DNA from 3 places in the Monashia sp. HAY1-5C genome. Region 2 is predicted to be linked to each of the others. Evidence: predicted binding sites of a transcription regulator. Region 2 holds the regulator's gene; each other region holds the start of a gene.
The links. The regulator LexA, encoded in region 2, represses DNA repair genes until DNA is damaged. The targets are predictions, from matches to a motif close to TCGAACANNTGTTCGA.
Positions count from the first base shown of each region.

Region 1: ACR9ZK_RS15340 (alpha-ketoglutarate-dependent dioxygenase AlkB) is a predicted target of LexA. The motif match lies at 1,205-1,220, and genes of this name have one in related genera.
Region 3: ACR9ZK_RS00470 (HNH endonuclease signature motif containing protein) is a predicted target of LexA. The motif match lies at 2,083-2,098, and genes of this name have one in related genera.

Region 1 covers NZ_JBPGXG010000104.1:1,859-5,111, forward strand. The annotation lists gene ACR9ZK_RS15330 (isoprenyl transferase) at 1-311, opposite strand, end outside; gene recO (DNA repair protein RecO) at 358-1,086, opposite strand; gene ACR9ZK_RS15340 (alpha-ketoglutarate-dependent dioxygenase AlkB) at 1,243-1,893, shown strand; gene ACR9ZK_RS15345 (maleylpyruvate isomerase family mycothiol-dependent enzyme) at 1,919-2,788, shown strand; gene ACR9ZK_RS15350 (hypothetical protein) at 2,798-3,253, opposite strand, start outside.
Region 2 covers NZ_JBPGXG010000011.1:40,165-43,417, forward strand. The annotation lists gene ACR9ZK_RS03160 (hypothetical protein) at 1-109, opposite strand, end outside; gene ACR9ZK_RS03165 (LysM peptidoglycan-binding domain-containing protein) at 372-785, opposite strand; gene lexA (transcriptional repressor LexA) at 1,014-1,721, shown strand; gene ACR9ZK_RS03175 (hypothetical protein) at 1,836-2,741, shown strand; gene ACR9ZK_RS03180 (PKD domain-containing protein) at 2,778-3,233, opposite strand.
Region 3 covers NZ_JBPGXG010000002.1:1,799-5,051, reverse strand. The annotation lists gene ACR9ZK_RS00475 (twin-arginine translocase TatA/TatE family subunit) at 38-235, opposite strand; gene ACR9ZK_RS00470 (HNH endonuclease signature motif containing protein) at 680-2,044, opposite strand; gene glpK (glycerol kinase GlpK) at 2,218-3,253, shown strand, end outside.

The DNA of each region.
Region 1 (3,253 bases), on a different contig from region 2:
CGGATGACGTCGCGGTTGAAGCCCATGAGGAACCGCACCTCCTCGGGCGACCGGCGCCAGTTCTCCGTCGAGAAGGCGTACGCGGACAGGTGGGTGACCCCGACCTCGATGGCGCCCGCGACGACGTCGAGCAGCGACGCCTCTCCCGCCTCGTGGCCCTTGGTGCGCGGCAGCCCGCGCTGGTTGGCCCACCGGCCGTTGCCGTCCATGACGATCGCGACGTGTCCGGGCAGCGCACCGGCCGGGATGACCGGGGCGGTGGCTCCCGAGGGGTGCGGGAAGGGCCGGGCGTACGGGGTGGCGGCGGGCATGGCTCTCCGGTCGGTGGGAGGTGCGGTGGACGGATCGGCTTCGGGCTCAGGCGCGCTCGACGAGCCGTAGGGAGCGTAGCCCCCGCTCGATGTGCCACTGGAGGAACGCCGACACCATGCCGTTGCCCTGCCGGCGGTGGCGCGGGTCGCTCTCGTCGGCGAGGTCCCAGTCGCCCGAGAGCAGGGCAGCGAGCAGCTCGAACGTCTCCGGCGCGGGCGCCGTCGAGCCGGGCGGCCGGCACGAGGAGCACACCGCCCCACCCGCCTGGACGTTGAAGGCGCGGTGCGGTCCGTCGGCGCCGCAGCGCGCACAGTCGACGAAGCTCGGCGCCCAACCGGCGACGGCGAGGGAGCGCAGCAGGTACGCGTCGAGGACGAGGCCGGGCTCGTGGGTGCGCTCGGCCAGGGAGCGCAGCGCCCCGGCGAGGAGGAGGTACTGCTGGGTCTGGGGCTCGTGCTCCTCGGTCAGCTGCAGCGCCGTCTCGAGCATCGACGTCGCGCACGTGTAGGCCGTGTAGTCGCGGGCGATCGCGTCGCCGTACGGCGCGAGGGTCTCGACCTGGGTCACGGTGTCGAGGTTGCGGCCCTCGTAGCACTGGACGTCGACGACCATGCCCGGTTCGAGACGTGAGCCGAACCGGGACTTCGTCCGCCGGACGCCCTTGGCGACGGCCCGCACGCGCCCGCGGGTGCGGGTCAGCATCGTGATGATGCGGTCGGCCTCGCCCAGCTTGTGCGTGCGCAGGACGATCGCCTCGTCGCGGTAGAGGGGCATGGGCCCATTCTCCCCCGCGGCCGGCGTCACGACGCGCGCACGCGCCGCAGGCTCCTACGCCACCGCACCGGCGCCCGGGAAGGACGGCGGCACCGGCCGACGAGATCCGCGCGCAGTCTCGAACACGTGTTCGACCTGGTGCGTTACAGTGGCGGCATGGACCTCACCCTTCAGGGGTCGCTGCTCGACCTCACCGACGAGATGACGCTGCGCGACGTCGGCACCGGCCTGCGCCGCCACGCCCTGGCCCACGGGGCGTGGGTGGACGTACGGCCCGGCTGGCTGGCGGCGGGCGACGCGCTGTTCTCGGCCCTCCTGCACGACGTGCCCTGGCACGCCGAGCGGCGGCAGATGTACGACAACGTCGTGGACGTCCCGCGGCTCACGAAGTTCTACGCGGCCGGAGAACGCCTCCCGCACCCCCTGCTCGACCAGGCCCGCGACGCACTGAGCGCGCACTACGCGAGCGAGCTGGGCGAGCCGTTCGTCACGGCGGGGCTGTGCCTGTACCGCGACGGTCACGACAGCGTCGCCTGGCACGGTGACCGCATCGGGCGCTCCAGAGACAGCGACACGATGGTCGCGATCCTGTCGCTCGGGTCGCCGAGGGTGCTCGCCCTGCGCCCGCGCGACGGTGGTGCGATCCCCGGCACGACGCAGAAGAGCTTGCGCTACCCCTTGGGCCATGGTGACCTCGTGGTGATGGGCGGCTCCTGCCAGCGCACGTGGGACCATGCGGTCCCGAAGACGTCCGAGCCGATGGGGCCCCGCATCTCCGTCCAGTTCCGCGTCGCGGGAGTCCGCTGACCGCTCGCACGACCAAGGAGTCCGCATGCCCTCTGCCCCATCGGGTGCAGACCTTCCCTTCCTCGACCACCTCGCCGCCGAGTCGGCCCGTTTCCGCGAGGTCCTCGCCGGCGTACCGGCCGGGACCACCGTGCCGACGTGCCCGGACTGGGACGCCGACGACCTGCTGTGGCACCTCGCCGACGTCCAGTGGTTCTGGGGTGAGATCGCCGAGAACCGCCTGACGACGGCCGAGCAGGTCGAGGCGCACGGCGACGCGCGGCCGCCGCGACCGGAGGGCCGTGCCGCCCTCGTCGAGGCCTTCGACGCGTCGAGCGGCCGGCTGCACGAGCAGCTCTCGCAGCTCCCACCCGACACCGAGCTGTGGATGTGGGCCGACGAGCACACCGCCGGCTACATCCGCCGCAGGCAGGCCCACGAGGCCCTCGTGCACCGCCTCGACGCCGAGGCCACCGCGGGCATCGCGCCGGAGGACCGCGCCGCGATCGACGCCCGGCTCGCGGCCGACGGGGTCGACGAGGCCCTTCGCATCATGCGCGGCTACGAGCCCGAGCCGGGGCTCGAGCACGCGCCGCTCGGGGCGCCGGTCACCGTCGTCACCGTCGACACGATGCACACGTGGACCGTCACCCCGGTACGTGTCACCGGCACCTACGAGGGCCGCGACATCGACCTGCTGCGGTTCCTCGTCGCCGACGGGCCCACCATGGAGGCAGGCACGGACCTCTCGGACGGGTCGGACGCCTCGAAAGCGTCGTCGCCCCAGGTGTGCGGCACCGCCGCCGACCTCGACTGCTGGCTGTGGAACCGGCCGATGGCCGGCGGGCTGGCGCGTACCGGCGACCCGGACGCCCTGTCGGCGGTCGACGCGGTCGTGCGGGGCTCGATCGACTGACCGGACGCGTCAGCCCGCGGCGGACGCGGCGTCGGAACCACGCGGCCGGCGATGCCGCGTCCCGACGCCCGTCCGGGTCATCGCGGCGAGCGCGACGACGAGCGGTGCGAAGGTGAAGACGTAGCGGGACCGCCCCTGGAACAGCAGCGTGAACGCCGCGATGCCGAGCACGGCGAGGGCGACGAGCAGGACGTCGCGCCGGTAGGGAGCCCGCAGCAGTCCGACGCCCCCGACCAGCAGCACCGCCAGCCACAGCGCCTGGGTGAGGTCGACTCGCCACCCGTACGCGGTCCCGTGGAAACCGTTGAGCGAGTGGACGACTCCGACGACACCGTCCGCGTCGGCGAGCCTTCCGGGAAGCGAGTCCGCTCCCTCCCCCCAGGCCCAGAACATGCCGTCGCCCCAGTTCCAGGCCGCCTTCTCCGCGTAGAAGGCGAGCGTGCCCCCGGGCCCGCGCTCGGCCCA
Region 2 (3,253 bases):
CGACCGGCTCGACCGCGAGATCCGGCCTCACCACGGTCAGGCGCGCGAGCGCCCAGTCTGCCGTCGCGGCGGCGTCGTCGACCGTGCCCGTGTCCACCTCGTACCGCATGCGCGCTCCCCTTCCCGAGATCCCCACGGTAGGAAGGACATCGCTCGCGGGCAGAGGTGCATCCACAGGCCCGGGGACCGGCGCCCAGCGTCCATGCCTCATCCACAGGGCGGCCGAAGCCGGACACAGCAGGACGCCGCACCCGAAGGGGTGCGGCGTCCGGGCCACCAGACGGGGTCGAAGCGCCTGGAGGGCCAGCCGCTGAAGGTGGAGCCAACGCGGCGGTCGGGGGACGTGCCGGGAGGCGGCACGAACGGCGACGTCAGGGAGCCGGGATGACGAGCCGCTGGCCCGTGTGGATCATCGACGTCGAGAGGGAGTTGGCCAGCTGCAGCTCGACGACCCCCTCGCGCACCGGAAGGCCCGGGAGCTCACGAGCCGCGATGCCCGACAGGGTCTGACCTGACTCGACCGTGATCGTGCGCGGTGCACCCGTGGCCGAGGCGAGCTGACCGGCGAGGCCGATCCCGAGGGCGAGGACCACGGCGCCGACGAAGAGCGTCACGACGAGGCGGCCGAACCGCGTCAGGCGCATCCGCGGGCGGGCGGCACGGGCGGCCCGCACGGCGGCGCGTCCGGTGGGAACGAGGACGAGCTGCGGCCGCGAGACGAAGTCGGACTCCCCGACCTCCGTCTCCCGCTGCCGGCGAACGGCTTCGATGGCGACCACGCTCATGCTGACCTCCCCTTGCTGCTGACTTGCGAACATGTGTTCGATAGAACGCCTGTACGAGTTGTAGCACGTCTGGTCGATGAAGTCGAGACATGCTTCGAACAGGTGTTTGGCAACTGTGTTCGAACCCCGTACGCTTTCCTCACACCACCAACCACACCAGTCACCACTGACACTGGCCTCGCGAGCGCCGGGACCGGGGTGCCTGGGGCCGCCGACGAAGGGGACACCATGGGCGTGACCGAGCTTCCCGACCGCGACAAGGGCGATGGGCTGACGATGCGCCAGCGGCGCGTGCTCGAGGTGATCCGCAACTCCGTCGACCGACGCGGCTACCCGCCGAGCATGCGCGAGATCGGTGAGGCCGTCGGGCTCGCCAGCCCGTCGAGCGTCAGCCACCAGCTCGCCGCCCTCGAGCGCAAGGGCTACCTGCGTCGGGACCCCAACCGTCCGCGCGCCCTCGAGGTCGTCTCCCCCGACGCCGGAGACGCGACGGGGCGCCGCGGGCGCGCCGCAGCGTCCGACCAGCACGACGTCGAGACCGACTCCGGTGACACGCGCCCCGAGGCGTCGTACGTCCCCGTCCTCGGCAAGATCGCCGCCGGGGTGCCCATCACCGCCGAGGAGGTCGTCGAGGACGTCTTCCCGCTGCCCCGCCAGGTCGTCGGCGAGGGGCAGCTCTTCCTGCTCAAGGTCCAGGGCGACTCGATGGTCGACGCCGCGATCTGCGATGGCGACTGGGTGGTCGTGCGCCAGCAGCCGACTGCCGAGAACGGCGACATCGTCGCGGCGATGCTCGACAACGAGGCCACGGTGAAGACCTTCAAGCGCAAGGACGGTCACGTGTGGTTGCTGCCTCACAACGAGGCCTACGACCCGATCGACGGCGACGATGCGACGATCCTCGGAAAGGTGACCGCAGTCCTGCGTCGCGTCTGAGCAGCCCCCACCGCGGCCACATCACGGGCGCGTCGCGGATCCTCCGCGGCGCGTCGTGAGGTATCCGCACCCTGGACTCGCCACTCTGGGAGCACAGTGCCTGAGGAGGACGCCATGCCCGACCGGCCCGACCGCGACGTCGTCTTCACGTATCGCTATCTGCGGGGCGGCATGGTGGCGCTGCTGCTCATGCTGCTGCTGTCCGTCGTGCTCCAGTGGTGGTGGGGCACGAACCGGTCGTGCTGGCTGGGCTCGATCAGCGCCTACTACTTCACCCCTGCGCGCACGGTCTTCGTCGGCAGCCTCTGCGCGCTCGGCGCCGCCCTCGTCGTCTACAAGGGCCACTCGTCGGAGGAGGACGTGCTCCTCAACTTCTCCGGCTTCATGGCGTTCGTGGTCGCGATGGTGCCCACCGTCCCGGACGATCGCTGCAGTGTTGCAGGCGCGCCGAACCCGTTCGCCCTGCCCACGACGGCCATCTCCGACGCGGTCGACAACAGCGTGTGGTCCCTGGTCGCCGTGGGTCTCCTCGCCCTCGTCGTGACGGCATGGCTGCGACGCGCCGAGCTCAGGGACCCCGCACGCCGACCACCGGTGCGCACCCTGCTCGTCACCGCGGCGTGCAGTGCCGTGGTCGTGTTCGAGCTCGTGCTCTTCCTCGCGCTGCCCGACCGTTTCGTGGCCCTGAGCCACGGCATCGCCGCCGCGACGATGGTGGCCGGCGTCATCGCCGTCATGGTCCTCAGCGCCTTCCGGGTCGAGGACCGACACACCTCGACCCAAGAAGCGGCGGGGTACAAGAGGTGGTACCTCGTCATCGCCGGGACCCTGGCTGCGCTGCTGGCCCTCACGGTGCTCGCACACCTGACGCTGCACGGCTTCGACCACGTGATCCTGATCTGCGAGGTCATCATCATCGTCCTGTTCTGCGCCTACTGGATCCTCCAGACCAAGGAGCTGTGGGACCTGCGCGACAGCACGGACCTCGAGGCTCGTAGGGGCGCCGCCATCGCCGAGTGACGGCCCGGTGGTTCGCCACCGCGGGTCGTCGGACGATTAGTTGCGGACGAGGACGCTCCGCGCCTCCTTGACGGTGATCGGGGTGCCCGGCTGCGGCACGGTCACCGTGTCGGGGATCGAGATCCACGCGCCGCCGTTGATGCGGAAGTCCGCGCCGAACGTCACGTCGACCCGCGACGTGTACGTGCCCGGTCTGCGGTAGGTGTGGACGATGTCGCCGTCGGGGTAGACGCCACCGGGCGAGGTGGTGGGACCCTCGCTCGTGCCGTCCCCGAATCGGTACACGTAGCTGACGAGCTTCGGACGGATCTCGACGCGGTACCCGAACATCGTGGCCGGGTCGACGAGGTCGATCTCGCCCGGCTCAAACCCGCTGCTGGCCCAGTCGACCTTGTAGAAGGTCTTGAGGTTGACGAGCGTCGTGTTCCCCTTCGGCTGCGTGGAGATCGTTCCGTGGGACCACGGCGTCTTATGCCACGCCGCAATAATCATGGATAGAGTCGGCAGTGGCT
Region 3 (3,253 bases), on a different contig from region 2:
ACCCGGCGCGGTCATCCCCGGACTGCCGGCCCGCCGGTCACTCGGCCCGCGGGGCCGAGCTCTCGGCCTGCGTGTCCGTGCCCTCGGCGTCCGTCCGCATACCGGCGATCTCGGAGCGGAACACGCGGATCGACCGGCCGAGGCTGCGTGAGGCGTCGGGCAGGCGCTTCCAGCCGAAGAGGACCATCGCGGCGATGGCGATGATGAGCATCTCGGGCCATCCCAGATCGGCCATGGCGCCCTCCCCTCGACGGCGGCCGGCACCGTGCCGCATGCCGCTCCGCCGCAGGCTAGGCGCGAAGTCTGGACGTGGCCTGTGCGCCGTCGAGGCGTTGACTGTGACCCCGTCGACAGGCGGTGGCTCACCTCGGAGCGACGAGCGGCCGCGGGCGTCGGCCTTCGGCCACCCACGCTGCAGAGGCCAAGGACCGGCTCAGCCAGCCGACGTGCTCAGAACGGTGGCGGCTCGGGTTCAGCGCCGGGTTCCCGGACAATCGCCGGATCGGGCCGGTCTGTCTGGGGTGGCCCCGTATCGGATGGGCGGGCGCCGGGGTCGGTGAGGGCTTCGCGCCAGTCCTTGGGGTAGGTGACGTACTCGCGACCGGCGAGGGTGGTCCACCTCGTCGCCCCGGAACCACGGCCCGCACCACCTCCACCACCTCCACCACCCCGGTCGGGGTCATCGGGTCCGGCGGCGGGATGGTGGTCGCGCCGGGCGGTCCAGGCGCCGGCGGTCTTGGGGTGGTGGCAGCCGCGGGACAGGGCCTGCAGGTTGGTCACCCGGGTCGGACCGGCCGGCCAGGGAGTGATGTGGTCGGAGGTCGCAGCGTTCGGCGGGGACCTGGCAGCCGGGGGCGCGGCAGGTCCCGTCGAGGGCCCGGACGTGCTCGGCCATGGCGCGGGTCGGGGTGTAGCAGTCGGCGGACAGCTGCACGGCGGTGCCGGTGTCCAGGTCGACTGCCAGGCGCTGCCACACCGACCCGGGCGCGGTCATGATCGCGCGGGCGTGGGCGGCGGTCACCCAACCGTGCCCCGGCAGCTCGCACGCGGCGTCCGAGGCCCCGGTGGCGACCTCGAACGGGACGACGATGCGCACCACCGCCGCCGGCGCGGCGGTGAGCCAGCGCCCGCACGTCGGGCCGGCATCCGGGCCGGCGTCCGGGCCTGCCGTCGACCCGGATGCCGCTCCAGCGAGGGCCTGCCCGTCATGCCCGCCCGGGGTGGTGCCGAAGAGGGCGAGGTCGGTGAGCAGGTCGCAACGGAGCTGGTCCAGGGTGCGCCCGTCGCCGGCGGCCCGGGCCGCGCGGGCCAACGCGTCGACGCGGTCCAGGACGCCGACGACCCGTTCGGCGGTGGCCGTCAGGGTGATGACGCCCATGCCGTCCTCGGTCAGGCGCCCGAACACGCCCCGGCGCGCGGTGGCGGTACGGCGGCGTTCGTCGCTGCACCGGTGGTCGGCGGCGGTGACGGTGCGGCGCAGTCGGGCCCGGAACAGCTGCTGCGTGGCGACCGTCCCGTCGGGGGCCGGCGCCAGGACCGTGGTCTCGAGGGCCGGCAGGGCGTGGTCGGGCAGGGCGCGCGTCTCGGCGACGAGGGTCAGGGCCCGGTGCAGGCTCGTGGCTCCTCGGCGCAGCGCCTCGCGCAGGACCCGGTGTCGGCGCGGCGCCAGGGCCAGCTCGAGCCGGCGGGACACCTCGCCTTGCCCGACCCCGGTCGCACAGGCGATCTCGGCCGCCACGACCCGCTCGGTGCTCAGCGGTACCGGCGCGGCGGTGGCCAGTCGCGCCAGCTGCTGCTCCTGGATCGTGTGCAACGCGGCGTACGCCTCCAGCAGCCGCGACTCCAGCCGCGCCTTGGCCCGCTCCAGCGCCTCCACCTGCGACAGCACCCGGTCACCGGCCGCGTCCAGCCCCTCGACGCGAAAGGGGACCGGTGCCACCACGACCGCAGCCCCAAGCCGGGCCCGGTCGGTGGCGAGGATGCGCCGGACCCTCGCGGGTCGACCACCCGCAGACCCGGCAGGCAGCGCGTCGAGATAGGGCATCGCCGCTCTCCTCTCGCCAGGTGGTCACCTCTCTCAAGTAGAACAGGTGTTCGAATGGCGGTCAAGCCTGCAGTCTGGACGGTGGACTCGGAAGTGCTTGTGTCGCAGTCCTGTCCACAGGTGTGGGCCGCGGAGCCGTGATGCCGAGGCGCCCGCACGGTACGGTCGGCGTCATGCCGACCGAGCAGCGCAGCCACGTCGTCGCGATCGACCAGGGCACCACGAGCACCCGGGCCATGGTGTTCGACCGCGAGGGCAGGGTCGTGGCCGTCGACCAGCTCGAGCACCGCCAGGTGTTCCCGCGCGCCGGGTGGGTGGAGCACGACGCGTCCCAGATCTGGGCCGACACGCGTCAGGTGGTCGGTGGCGCCCTCGGCAAGGCCAACCTCAACGCGACGCACGTCGCGGCCGTCGGCATCACCAACCAGCGCGAGACCACCGTGGTCTGGGACCGGACCACGGGCGAGCCGGTGCACAACGCCATCGTCTGGCAGGACACCCGCACGCAGGCGATCTGCGACGAGCTCGCGGCCCGCGGCGACGCCGGCCGGTGGCGCGAGGTCACCGGGCTCCCGCTCGCGACGTACTTCGCCGGACCGAAGGTCCGCTGGGTGCTCGACAACGTCGACGGCGCCCGCGAGCGCGCTCGCGACGGTGAGCTGCTCATGGGCACCATCGACTCGTGGCTGCTGTGGAACCTCACCGGAGGGGCCGGCGACGGCGGCCTGCACGTCACCGACGTGACGAACGCGTCGCGGACCCTGCTCATGGACCTGCGGACCCTGTCGTGGGACGAGGACCTCTGCGCCGCGATGGGCGTGCCGATGTCGATGCTGCCCGAGATCCGCTCGTCCTCGGAGGTGTACGGCACGTGCAAGCCAGGCATCCTCATCGACGTGCCCGTCGCGGGCATCCTCGGCGACCAGCAGGCCGCGACCTTCGGCCAGGCCTGCCTCGACGTGGGGACCGCGAAGAACACCTACGGCACCGGCAACTTCATGCTCCTCAACACCGGCGAGGACATCGTCGCGTCCGACAACGGCCTGCTCACGACGGTCTGCTACCGCCTCGGCGGGGACAAGCCGGTCTACGCGCTCGAGGGGTCCATCGCCGTCACCGGGTCGCTCGTGCAGTGGCTGCGCGACAACCTCGGCATCATCGAGGACGCCGCGGAGGTCGAGACGCTGGCGGCGAGCGTCGACGACAACG